Regions from separate parts of the Actinoallomurus oryzae genome, predicted to be linked through region 3. Evidence: riboswitches for the same ligand, from Rfam matches in the RefSeq annotation. Region 3 holds a riboswitch; each other region holds the start of a gene.
What was found. A riboswitch is a leader RNA that binds a small molecule or an ion and turns the genes downstream of it on or off. The one in region 3 is predicted to bind ZMP and ZTP.
Positions count from the first base shown of each region.

Region 1: it holds a riboswitch for ZMP and ZTP, as region 3 does, so the genes downstream of both, ABEA10_RS47535 (serine hydroxymethyltransferase) here and ABEA10_RS15265 (phosphoribosylaminoimidazolecarboxamide formyltransferase) in region 3, are expected to answer to the same signal.
Region 2: it holds a riboswitch for ZMP and ZTP, as region 3 does, so the genes downstream of both, ABEA10_RS23780 (bifunctional 5,10-methylenetetrahydrofolate dehydrogenase/5,10-methenyltetrahydrofolate cyclohydrolase) here and ABEA10_RS15265 (phosphoribosylaminoimidazolecarboxamide formyltransferase) in region 3, are expected to answer to the same signal.

Region 1 is NZ_BAABHF010000064.1:37,625-40,889, reverse strand. Features, by position in the region: gene ABEA10_RS47535 (serine hydroxymethyltransferase) at 76-1,341, opposite strand; ZMP/ZTP riboswitch at 1,358-1,441, opposite strand; gene ABEA10_RS47530 (DUF5655 domain-containing protein) at 1,460-1,876, opposite strand; gene ABEA10_RS47525 (RNA polymerase-binding protein RbpA) at 1,980-2,351, opposite strand; gene secG (preprotein translocase subunit SecG) at 2,435-2,677, opposite strand; gene tpiA (triose-phosphate isomerase) at 2,807-3,265, opposite strand, start outside.
Region 2 is NZ_BAABHF010000025.1:31,153-34,417, forward strand. Features, by position in the region: gene qcrB (cytochrome bc1 complex cytochrome b subunit) at 1-1,416, shown strand, start outside; ZMP/ZTP riboswitch at 1,514-1,598, shown strand; gene ABEA10_RS23780 (bifunctional 5,10-methylenetetrahydrofolate dehydrogenase/5,10-methenyltetrahydrofolate cyclohydrolase) at 1,622-2,494, shown strand; gene ABEA10_RS23785 (Lrp/AsnC family transcriptional regulator) at 2,601-2,888, opposite strand; gene ABEA10_RS23790 (RNA-guided endonuclease InsQ/TnpB family protein) at 3,106-3,265, shown strand, end outside.
Region 3 is NZ_BAABHF010000019.1:204,837-208,101, forward strand. Features, by position in the region: gene ABEA10_RS15260 (amidohydrolase family protein) at 1-237, shown strand, start outside; gene ABEA10_RS15265 (phosphoribosylaminoimidazolecarboxamide formyltransferase) at 328-1,476, opposite strand; ZMP/ZTP riboswitch at 1,509-1,593, opposite strand; gene ABEA10_RS15270 (acetate--CoA ligase family protein) at 1,604-3,265, opposite strand, start outside.

The DNA.
Region 1 (3,265 bases), on a different contig from region 3:
CTCATACGGCCTTGAGAGCCCCGGCCGTTCGCGCGGGCGGGACCCGCCGGGCCCGCCCGCGCCGGCGTCGCCGTGTCAGCGGGCGGGCGCCCATCCTGGCATCGGGAAGCCGTTCAGCAGGTCCTGGACCTCGCCCGCGATCTTCTCGAGCGCGGGTCCGTCCTCCGCCGCCGTGACCGCGCGGTCGATCCACTCGGCGACGGAGGTCATGTGCTCCTCGGTGAGGCCACGGGTGGTGATCGCCGCCGTGCCGAGGCGGATGCCCGACGGGCTCCACGGCTTGCGCGGGTCGAAGGGCACCGTGTTGAAGTTGAGCTCGATGCCGGCGAGGTCGAGCGCCTTGGCCGCCGGCTTGCCGGCGATGTTCTTGGCGGTCAGGTCGATGAGGATCAGGTGGTTGTCGGTGCCGCCGGAGACGAGGTCGAAGCCGCGGGCCGTCAGCGCGGCCGCGAGGGCCTTGGCGTTCGCGACGACCTGCTGGGCGTAGGTGCGGAACTCCGGCCGGGCGGCCTCGCCCAGCGCCACGGCGATCGCCGCGGTCGTGTGGTTGTGCGGGCCGCCCTGCAGCCCGGGGAAGATCGCCTTGTCGATCGCGGTGGCGTGCTCCTCGGTCGTCATGATCATCGCGCCGCGCGGGCCGCGCAGGGTCTTGTGGGTCGTCGTGGTGATCACGTCGGCGTGGCCGGCCGGGGACGGGTGCGCTCCCCCGGCGACCAGACCCGCGATGTGCGCGATGTCGGCGACGAGAACGGCTCCGGTCTCCCGGGCGATCTCGGCGAACGCGGGGAAGTCGATCGTGCGCGGGATCGCCGTGCCGCCACAGAAGATGACCTTCGGGCGTTCCTTGCGCGCGAGGTCGCGTACCTCGTCCATGTCGACCCGCCCGGTGGTGCGGCCGACCCCGTAGTGCACGGGACGCAGCCACTTGCCGGAGATCGACACCGGCGACCCGTGGGTCAGGTGACCGCCGTGGGCGAGCTCCAGCGACAGGAAGGTGTCGCCGGGCTCCATGAACGCCAGGTGCACCGCGAGGTTGGCGGGCGAGCCGGAGTACGGCTGGACGTTGGCGTGCGGGACGCCGAACAGCACACGGGCGCGCTCCTGGGCCAGCTCCTCCACCGGGTCGATGACCTGCTGGCCCTCGTAGTAGCGCTTGCCCGGATAGCCCTCGGAGTACTTGTTGGTCAGGACCGAGCCGGTGGCCTCCAGCACGGCGGGCGAGACGTAGTTCTCCGACGCGATCAGCCGGATCTTGTCGTGCTGGCGCGTCGCCTCGGCCTCGATGAGCTCGGCGACGGCCGGATCGGCGTCGGTGAGATGGGACAGACGTGGCTGGTGCATGAAGCCTCCTTGCGGCTCCAGACACCCAGGCGCGCGGTGCCGGACTGCTTCGCTCCCCGGTGGTGAACTCCACCTCGACGCGCCAGTCGCGAGGCCACCCATGGTAGCCGCCCGCGGATCAGTCAGTGGCGGCGTCGAAGGACTCGCCGAGCCAGGCACAGACCTGGTCGTCGACGTCGGCGGGGTCCAGCAACTTCAGGACGTGCATCGTACGGTCGCCGGAGACGGGCAGGCGGCGCGCGATCCGCGGGTGCTCGACCGGGCGCGGCAGGAACAGCCAGAGGTTGAGCGACCGGGCCTTGGGGCGTACCTCGGCGAGCTTGCGGTCGCTCTTGAGGAAGACCCCGACCCCGACCGCGTCGGCGTGGACGGGTCCCAGCGTGGCAAGGTGATCGACCACCCGGTCGTAGATCTCCCGGTAGCTCTCGGGCCACGGGGCGAAGCACTCATCGACCGTGCAGCCGGGCACGCACACGTGCGACTGCCCGGCACGCCCGAACTCGCGGTCGCACTCCGGACAGGTCCACCGGCTCACGCCCCCACACTAGAGGCCGGCGCGGTGCCTGGCGGTGGGACAGGCATCAACGGCGACGGCCCGGTGGACGCACGAGGCGTGCACCGGGCCGTCGCGGCCATGCCTAGTTGCGGGCGCGCTCCATGGCGGCCTGGATGGCGGCCCGCTCGTTGCGGAGCTTGGTGAGGGCCTCCTCGAGGATGGCCTCACCGTCGGCGTCGCTGCGCCGCTCCTTCACGTACGCGAGGTGCGTCTTGTACGGCTCGTTGCGCGGGGGCGCAGGGGGGTTCTGGGGGTCCTTGCCGGCGGGGAAACCGCAGCGGGGGCAGTCCCACTGGTCCGGTACGGCGACGTCGGTCGCGAAGCTCGGCCGGGATTCGTGCCGGTTCGCGCAGTAGAACGTCACCCACACCCGGGGTGCCGCTTCACCGCGCTCGGCCTCTCCCATCGGGCCGGCACCGACGCGGCTGCCCCGAATGGCGTTGCCACTACCCACGGAGTACTCCTCGTTATTCCTGCCGTCGCGACGAGGACGCGACGGCCGTCAACACTGCCTGGCCGGTATGCCTGTGCCGCGGATCAGCCGTGGTGGCCGTGTGCGAACAGCAGGCCCAGGGCGATGATCGACAGGAACCAGATGATGCCCGTGCCGATCGTGAGCCGGTCGAGGTTGCGCTCGACCACGGACGACCCGCCCAGCGATGAGCTGATACCGCCACCGAACAGATCCGACAGGCCACCGCCCTTGCCCTTGTGGAGGAGGACGAGCAACACCATCAGCGCGCTCGTGATGATGAGGACGATGGAAGTTCCGATGATCACAGCAGTTCAGCGCTTTCGTGATTAACCCCGCCGGGCGCGGGGAATAGTCGCGTATTCAGGTCATCCGTTCCGAGGGTACGTCACTACCCCCGCCTGTCTCAGCAGAAACGCCCAGTCCGGTGACGAAGATCAGGCGAGCCGCTCACGGAACCGGCAGATCTTGATGAACTCACCGGCATCGAGGCTCGCGCCTCCGACGAGTGCTCCGTCGATGTCGGACTGCGCCATGATGCCGGCGATGTTGTCACCCTTGACGGAACCGCCGTAGAGGATGCGCACCTGATCGGCGAGATCTCCACTGTACAACTCGGCGAGGCGTGTACGGATCGCGCCGCACACCTCCTGCGCGTCGTCGGGAGTGGCGACCTCACCGGTACCGATGGCCCAGACCGGCTCGTAGGCGATGACAATCTGCCGGGCCTGGTCCGCGGGCACCTTCTCCAACGCGCCGTCGAGCTGGCCGAGCGTGTGCGACAGGTGCTCGGCCGCCTGGCGGATCTCCAGACCCTCCCCGACGCACAGGATCGGCGTCAGCTCGTGCTTGAACGCCGCCTTCACCTTCGCGTTGACGAGCGCGTCGTCCTCGCG
Region 2 (3,265 bases), on a different contig from region 3:
ACGCTGCACATCAGCTTCGATGTCCGCGGCGGCCTGCTCATGCGGCAGATCCACCACTGGTCGGCGATCCTGTTCCTCGCGTCGATCATGGCGCACATGCTGCGGATCTTCTTCACCGGTGCCTACCGCAAGCCGCGTGAGATCAACTGGCTCATCGGCATCACGATGTTCACCGTGGCGATCCTGGAGGGCCTGTTCGGCTACTCCCTGCCGGACGACCTGCTGTCCGGCACGGGTCTGCGCATCACCCAGGGTGTGCTGCAGTCGATCCCGATCGTCGGCAGCTACCTGTACTTCTTCGCCTTCGGGGGCGAGTTCCCCGGCCACGACTTCATCCCACGGCTCTACACCGTGCACGTGCTCCTCATCCCGGGCATCCTGCTGGCGCTCGTCGGGGCGCACTTCATGATCCTGTGGTTCCAGGGGCACACGCAGTTCCCGGGCAAGAACCGGGAGGAGAAGTCCGTGATGGGCAAGCCGTTCTACCCGGTGTTCCTCATCAAGACCACCGCGTTCTTCGTCTTCACCTTCATGGTCGTCGCCCTCCTCGGGACGTTCGCCCAGATCAACCCGATCTGGCTGTTCGGCCCGTACACCCCGGACTCCATCACGGCCGGGTCGCAGCCCGACTTCTACATGGGCTTCCTCGAGGGTGCGCTGCGCATCATGCCCAACTGGGAGACGAACCTCTGGGGCCACACGGTCTCGTGGAACGTCCTCGTGCCGGCGCTCGTGCCGCTGGGCCTGATCATGACGGGCGCCGCCCTGTGGCCGTTCGTCGAGCAGTGGGCGACCGGTGACCGGCGCATCCACCACATCGCCGACCGGCCGCGCAACGCGCCGTTCCGCACCGCGGTCGGCATGGCCGCCGTCGCCTTCTACGGGCTGCTGTGGCTCGCGGGCGGCAACGACGTCCTGGCCGACAAGTTCCACATCTCGCTGTACCAGACGACGTGGTTCTTCCGCGTGGCCGTCTTCGTCGGCCCGGTCATCGCCTACATCGTGACCAAGCGGATCTGCCTGGGCCTGCAGCGCAAGGACGCGGAGGAGTACGAGCACGGTGTCGAGTCCGGCATCATCAAGATGCTGCCGAGCGGCGAGTTCATCGAGGTCCACGAGCCGGTCAAGGAGAACGCCGAGGCGGTCCTGATCAGCAAGCCGCCCGCGCCGCCGCTCGTCTCGGGCGCGGAGGAGGACGAGAACGGCATCCCGTCGCCGGCCTCCCGCGGGCCGCTGGGCCGGGCCCGCCGGGCGCTGAACGGCGCGTTCGCCACCGACGACATCCCGATCGGCAACGGTCACGCGGCCGGTCACGGCCACGGCGAGCCCGGAGCGCCGGGCGACGACGACGGCGACGCCGTCGTCGTGCACCCGGAGACCGAGGGCGGCGAACACCGCGAGCTCAGCCGCGGCTGACCCCGTACGTTCGGCGAAGGCCCGTCACCGCGTCGCGGTGGCGGGCCTTCTGCTCGGTGCCGTGCGGAGCCGTGCGGCGGTGGGAACGGCTACGCTTGGGACGGGCCGTGACTGGCGCTGAAGGTGGAGTCACCACCGGGGAGCGGCCCTGCCATCGAGTGCCGTGCGCCTGGGCCGATCCACCGCGACCCGCAGGAGCGACCCGATGCCCGGCGACCCGATGTCCACGACGCACACCGCCCGTCTCATGGACGGCACCGCCCTGGCCCGCCGCATCACCGAGCGCACCACTGAACGCGCCGCGGCCGTCACACGGCAACGCGGCACGGCTCCGTGCCTGGCCACCGTGCTGGTCGGCGACGACCCCGCCTCCGTGACCTACGTCCGGATGAAGCGCGCCCGGTGTGAGAAGGCGGGCATCACCTCCCGCCACGTCCCGCTGCCGGCCTCGACCACGACGGCGGAGCTCATCGGCACCATCACCGCCCTGTCGGACGACCCGGGTGTGGACGGCATCCTCCTGCAGCATCCGGCCGGGCCGCACATCGACGAGCGGGCCGCGTTCGAGGCGATCGATCCGGCCAACGACGTCGACGGCGTCACGATGCGCTCGTTCGCCGCGATGAGCTTCGGCCTACCGGGTTTCGTGTCCTGCACGCCCGGCGGAATCGTGCGGCTGCTGGAGGAGTACGAGGTCGAGCTCGCGGGCCGGCACGCGGTCGTGGTCGGCCGGAGCGCCATCCTGGGCAAGCCGGCCGGGATGCTGCTGCTCGGCCGCGACGCGACGGTCACCTACTGCCACTCCCGTACGGCCGACGTGGCGGCACTCGTGAGAGAGGCGGACGTCGTCGTGGCGGCCGTGGGCCGGCCGAGGTTCATCCGGGGTGAGGACGTCAAGCCCGGAGCGGTCGTCGTCGACGCCGGTTACAACGCGGGCAATGTCGGCGACGTCGACTTCGAGACGGCGAGGACGCGCGCGAGCCTCATCACCCCGGTGCCGGGCGGCGTCGGCCCGATGACCATCGCCGTCCTGCTGGAGCAGACCGTCGAGGCGGCGGAACGGAGCCTGACCGCCTGACCGGCTCTCTCGGCGCCCTTGACGCTGGTCACGAGCCATTCCGGTGTGGTGCTCGGGTGGTCACGGCCGACCGCCCGGTGGAGGTCTCAGCGACGCAGAGGAGGTCTCAGTCGGCGTCGGGGAGGCCGAGGGAGAAGGTGGCCTCCAGGTCGTGCTGGGAGTAGGCGCGGAAGGCGATGTGGGTCTCGGTGTGGGTGACGCCGTCGACCTTGTTGAGGCGGCCGGGGATGACGTCGGCGATCTGCTCGTACTGGCGGACCCGCACCAGCGCGACCAGGTCGAACTCGCCCGTCACCGAGTAGACCTCGCTGACCCCTTCGAGCCCGGCGATGGTCTCGGCGACCTCGGGGATGCGCGAGACGTCGGCCTTGATGAGCACGATGGCGGTGATCACGAGGTCCTCCTGCGGTAAGTCGAGCCGGCCGTGCCGAAAGCCTAGTAGAGCGTCTCACCGAGACATACGGAGGTGACCCGATCCGCCAGCGGCGGGAGGATCCTCGGTAGGGGGCCCAGGTCGGGATGGCCCTAGGCGCGAAGCAGTCATTACCGTCTTTCCGCTCTATTCTTCCGTTCGTCGTTGCTGATCTTCTGGCGATGCGAGAGTTTCGAACGTGCGTACGAGTTACAAGGTGCGGGCCTATCCCACCCCGGAGCAGGTGGCGGTCCTGAGCCGCACGTTCGGCTGCGTACGTCTGGTGTGGAACAGGGTCCTGGAATGGCGGAAGATTCGTTACCGCACCGAGGGGCTCAGGACCTCCTACGCGGAGACCG
Region 3 (3,265 bases):
CTCCGGAACCTCTACTACGACCTCGCCGGTTTCCCGGTCCCACGGCAACTGCCATCGCTGCTGGCGATGACCGATCCCTCCCACCTGCTGTACGGAACGGACTGGCCGTGGACGCCCGAGGCGGTCATCGCCGCCGTCACCGCCGAGATCCAGGCGACCCCGCTCCTCGATCAGGACCAGGTCACCGCCATGATGACGACGAACGGCCTCCCGCTGCTCGACCGATTCGGCGCCTGAGAAAGCGCGTCGGAACCGCACCACGCCCCGTCCGAAGCCATCCGGTCGACGGCCGGCGGGCCGCCGCGCCGCTCACGCGTGCACCCCGGCTCAGTGGTGGAAGAGCCGGAGCCCGGTCCGTACGAGCGCGATCCCGTGTTCGCGGCAGGCGTCGGCGACCTCGCCGGACCGGATGGAGCCGCCCGGCTCGGCGATGTACGCCACGCCGTGGCGGCGGGCGTGGTCGACGTTGTCGCGGAAGGGCAGCGCGCCGTCGGAGGCGAACGCCACGCCGGTCAGGCGGCGCGCCCACTCCTCGCGGTCCGCCGCGGTGAGGCCGGTGACCGGGCCGGACAGCGCCTCGGCCAGCCGCCGTTCCTCGTCGGGGGTCAGGCCGCCCTCGGCGTACCGGATCCGCCAGTTGAGCCGGTCCTGCGGCCGGGCTCCCGGTACGAAGGCCAGGCCCCGCACGGCCGGATGACGCCGTAGCCACCAGATGTCGGTCTTGCCCCCGGCCAGGCGGGTGCAGTCGACGCGCGACTGCTGCCCCGCGCCGACCCCGAGCGTCATGCCGTCGCGCACGTAACAGACCGCGTTGGACTGGGTGTACCGGAGCACGACGAGCCCGAGCAGCAGGTCCCGCACGGCGGTGCCGGGCGGCGCCGCGTCACCGGCCGGGTCGAGCAGGTCGCGCGAGATCGGCGCCTCGTCCCGGTCCTGCGTCAGTTCGACGCCGAAGACCTCCCGCCGCTCGCGCGCCGGCGGGGCGAACGTCTCGTCGGCCTCGAAGACCACGAAGCGGTCCTTCTTCTTGCGGCTCAGGGCGGCCACGGTGCCGGGGGCGTAGCCGGGCGCCACGATGCCGTCGCTGAACACCGGGCCCAGGGCGTCGGCGAGCTCGGCGTCGACCGGGTGCGACACCGCCACGAAGTCGCCGTAGGAGGACCGGGGGTCGGCGTCGCGGGCGCGCAGGTAGGCACTGGTGAGGTCCCCGACGTCGCCGAGCCCGTACGGCTCCGCGGCGACCGCGTCGACCGGCCCGGACACGGCCGCCCCGGCCGGCGACACGTGCTTGAACGACGCGGCCGCCGGGCGGCCGAGCACCCGGCTCGCCTCCCGGACGAGCTGCCAGCCGTGGAGCGCGTCGAGCAGGTTGATGTAGGAGGGTGTGCCGTTCAGCGGCCGGAGCGGCGTGCCGCCGTCCTCCACCGATGTCGCCCGCGCCTCCTGGTGCGGGTTGGTGCCGTAACGCAGCTGCATGCCGTGGCCTCCTCAGCGGTCGATGTCGCTGATGGAGGCGCCCAGGCGGTCGGCGCCCGCATCGATGGCAGGCCGCTTCCCGGTGGTGATCCACCCTCGCCAGTCGCGGCCGCCGCCAGCGTACCGGTCACGTACGCCAGGTCACCAGGGCGTCCAGGGCCTCGATGCGTGAGCCGCGGACCAGCAGCGGGTTGATCTCCAGCGACTCCAGGTCGTCGCCCAGCGCCCCGGCGAGGTCCGCGACGCGCGTGATGACCTCGGCGAGCGCGTCCAGGTCGGCCGGTTCGGTGCCCCGCGCGCCGGTCAGGAGCTTCGCGCCGCGCAGCTCGCCGAGCGCGCGGCGGACCTCGGCGGCGTCCACCGGCAGCAGGCGCAGCACCGAGTCCTTCAGCACCTCGACCCACACGCCGCCGAGGCCGACCGCGAGCACGAGGCCCCAGGCGGGGTCGCGCACGACGCCGGCCAGCAGCTCGACGCCGCCCTCACGCTGCGGCTGGACGAGCGTGCCCAAACCGGACGCGCCGACCGCCGCGAGGATCTCCCGGTGCGCGCGCCGCACGTCCTCGGCGGAGCCGAGCCCGAGGCGTACGCCGCCGACGTCGCCCTTGTGGCCCAGGCCCTCCGCGGCGGCCTTGAGCACGACCGGATGGCCGAACCGCTCGGCGGCGGCCACGGCCGCCTCCTCGTCGGGCGCGAGCTCGGACGGCACCACGGGCACGCCCGCCTCCGCCAGGAGCGCGGACGCCCGGTGCTCGGCCCACACGCCGGTCCGCTCGCCGCGCACCACGGGAGGCGGCGTCGCGGCGCGCGGGCGTACGGCGGCCCGCTCGCGCGCCGCCGACCAGCGGACGGCGGCGCCGATGGCCGACATGCCGTGCTCGATGCCGCCGACGACGTGCGGATACCCGGTGCGGTCCTGGAGGGTACGGGCGAAGGAGCCGACGTCGGTCAGCACGTTGCCGACGATGACGACCGGACGCGGCGACTCCGCGATGATGCGCGTGCTCTTCTCGTACAGCCGGAACACCGGTTCGGGGTCGGGCGGCTCGGCGCGCGGCAGGTCGGACAGGAGCATGACGACGTCGATGCCCGGGTCCTCGGCGACGATCCGCAGCGCGCGGGAGAGCAGGGTGCGGTCGACGACGACGTACCCGGTCACGTCGAGCGGGTTCGCGGGGCTGCCGAAGTCCGGCATGATCTCGGTCAGCCGGGCGACGGTCTCCTCGGCGAACGCCGGCAGCTCCAGCCCCTCGTCCTCGGCGCGGTCGGCGATGATCTCCGATGCGCCGCCCGACGGCGTGACGACGCCGAGGCGGGGCCCCGGCAGCGGCCCGGACGACGCGAGCAGCCCGGCCGTGATGATCAGATCCTCCAGCGAGCGGACGCGGATGACGCCGAGCTGCCGGAAGGCCGCGTCGATGACGGCGTCGTCACCGACGAGAGCGCCGGTGTGCGCCTGCGCCGTACGGGAGGCGAGCCCGCTACGGCCGATCTTGAGCGCGACGATCGGCTTTCCCGCCGCCAGCGCGCGGCGCGCCACCCGGGCGAACTCCTCCGGCCGGCGGATCGACTCGAGGAAGAGCGCGATGACGCGGGTCGCCGGGTCGTCCACGAGGTGGTCGATGACGTCGGTGACCGAGACCACGGCCTCGTTGCCCATCGAGGTGAGCAGGCTCAGGCCGATGCCGCGGGCCTGGCTGAACGCGAGCACGGAGCTGGCCAGCGCGCCGCTCTGCAGCACGACGCCGACCGATCCGCGCAGCAGCGGCGGCGGGATCGGCAGGCCGTA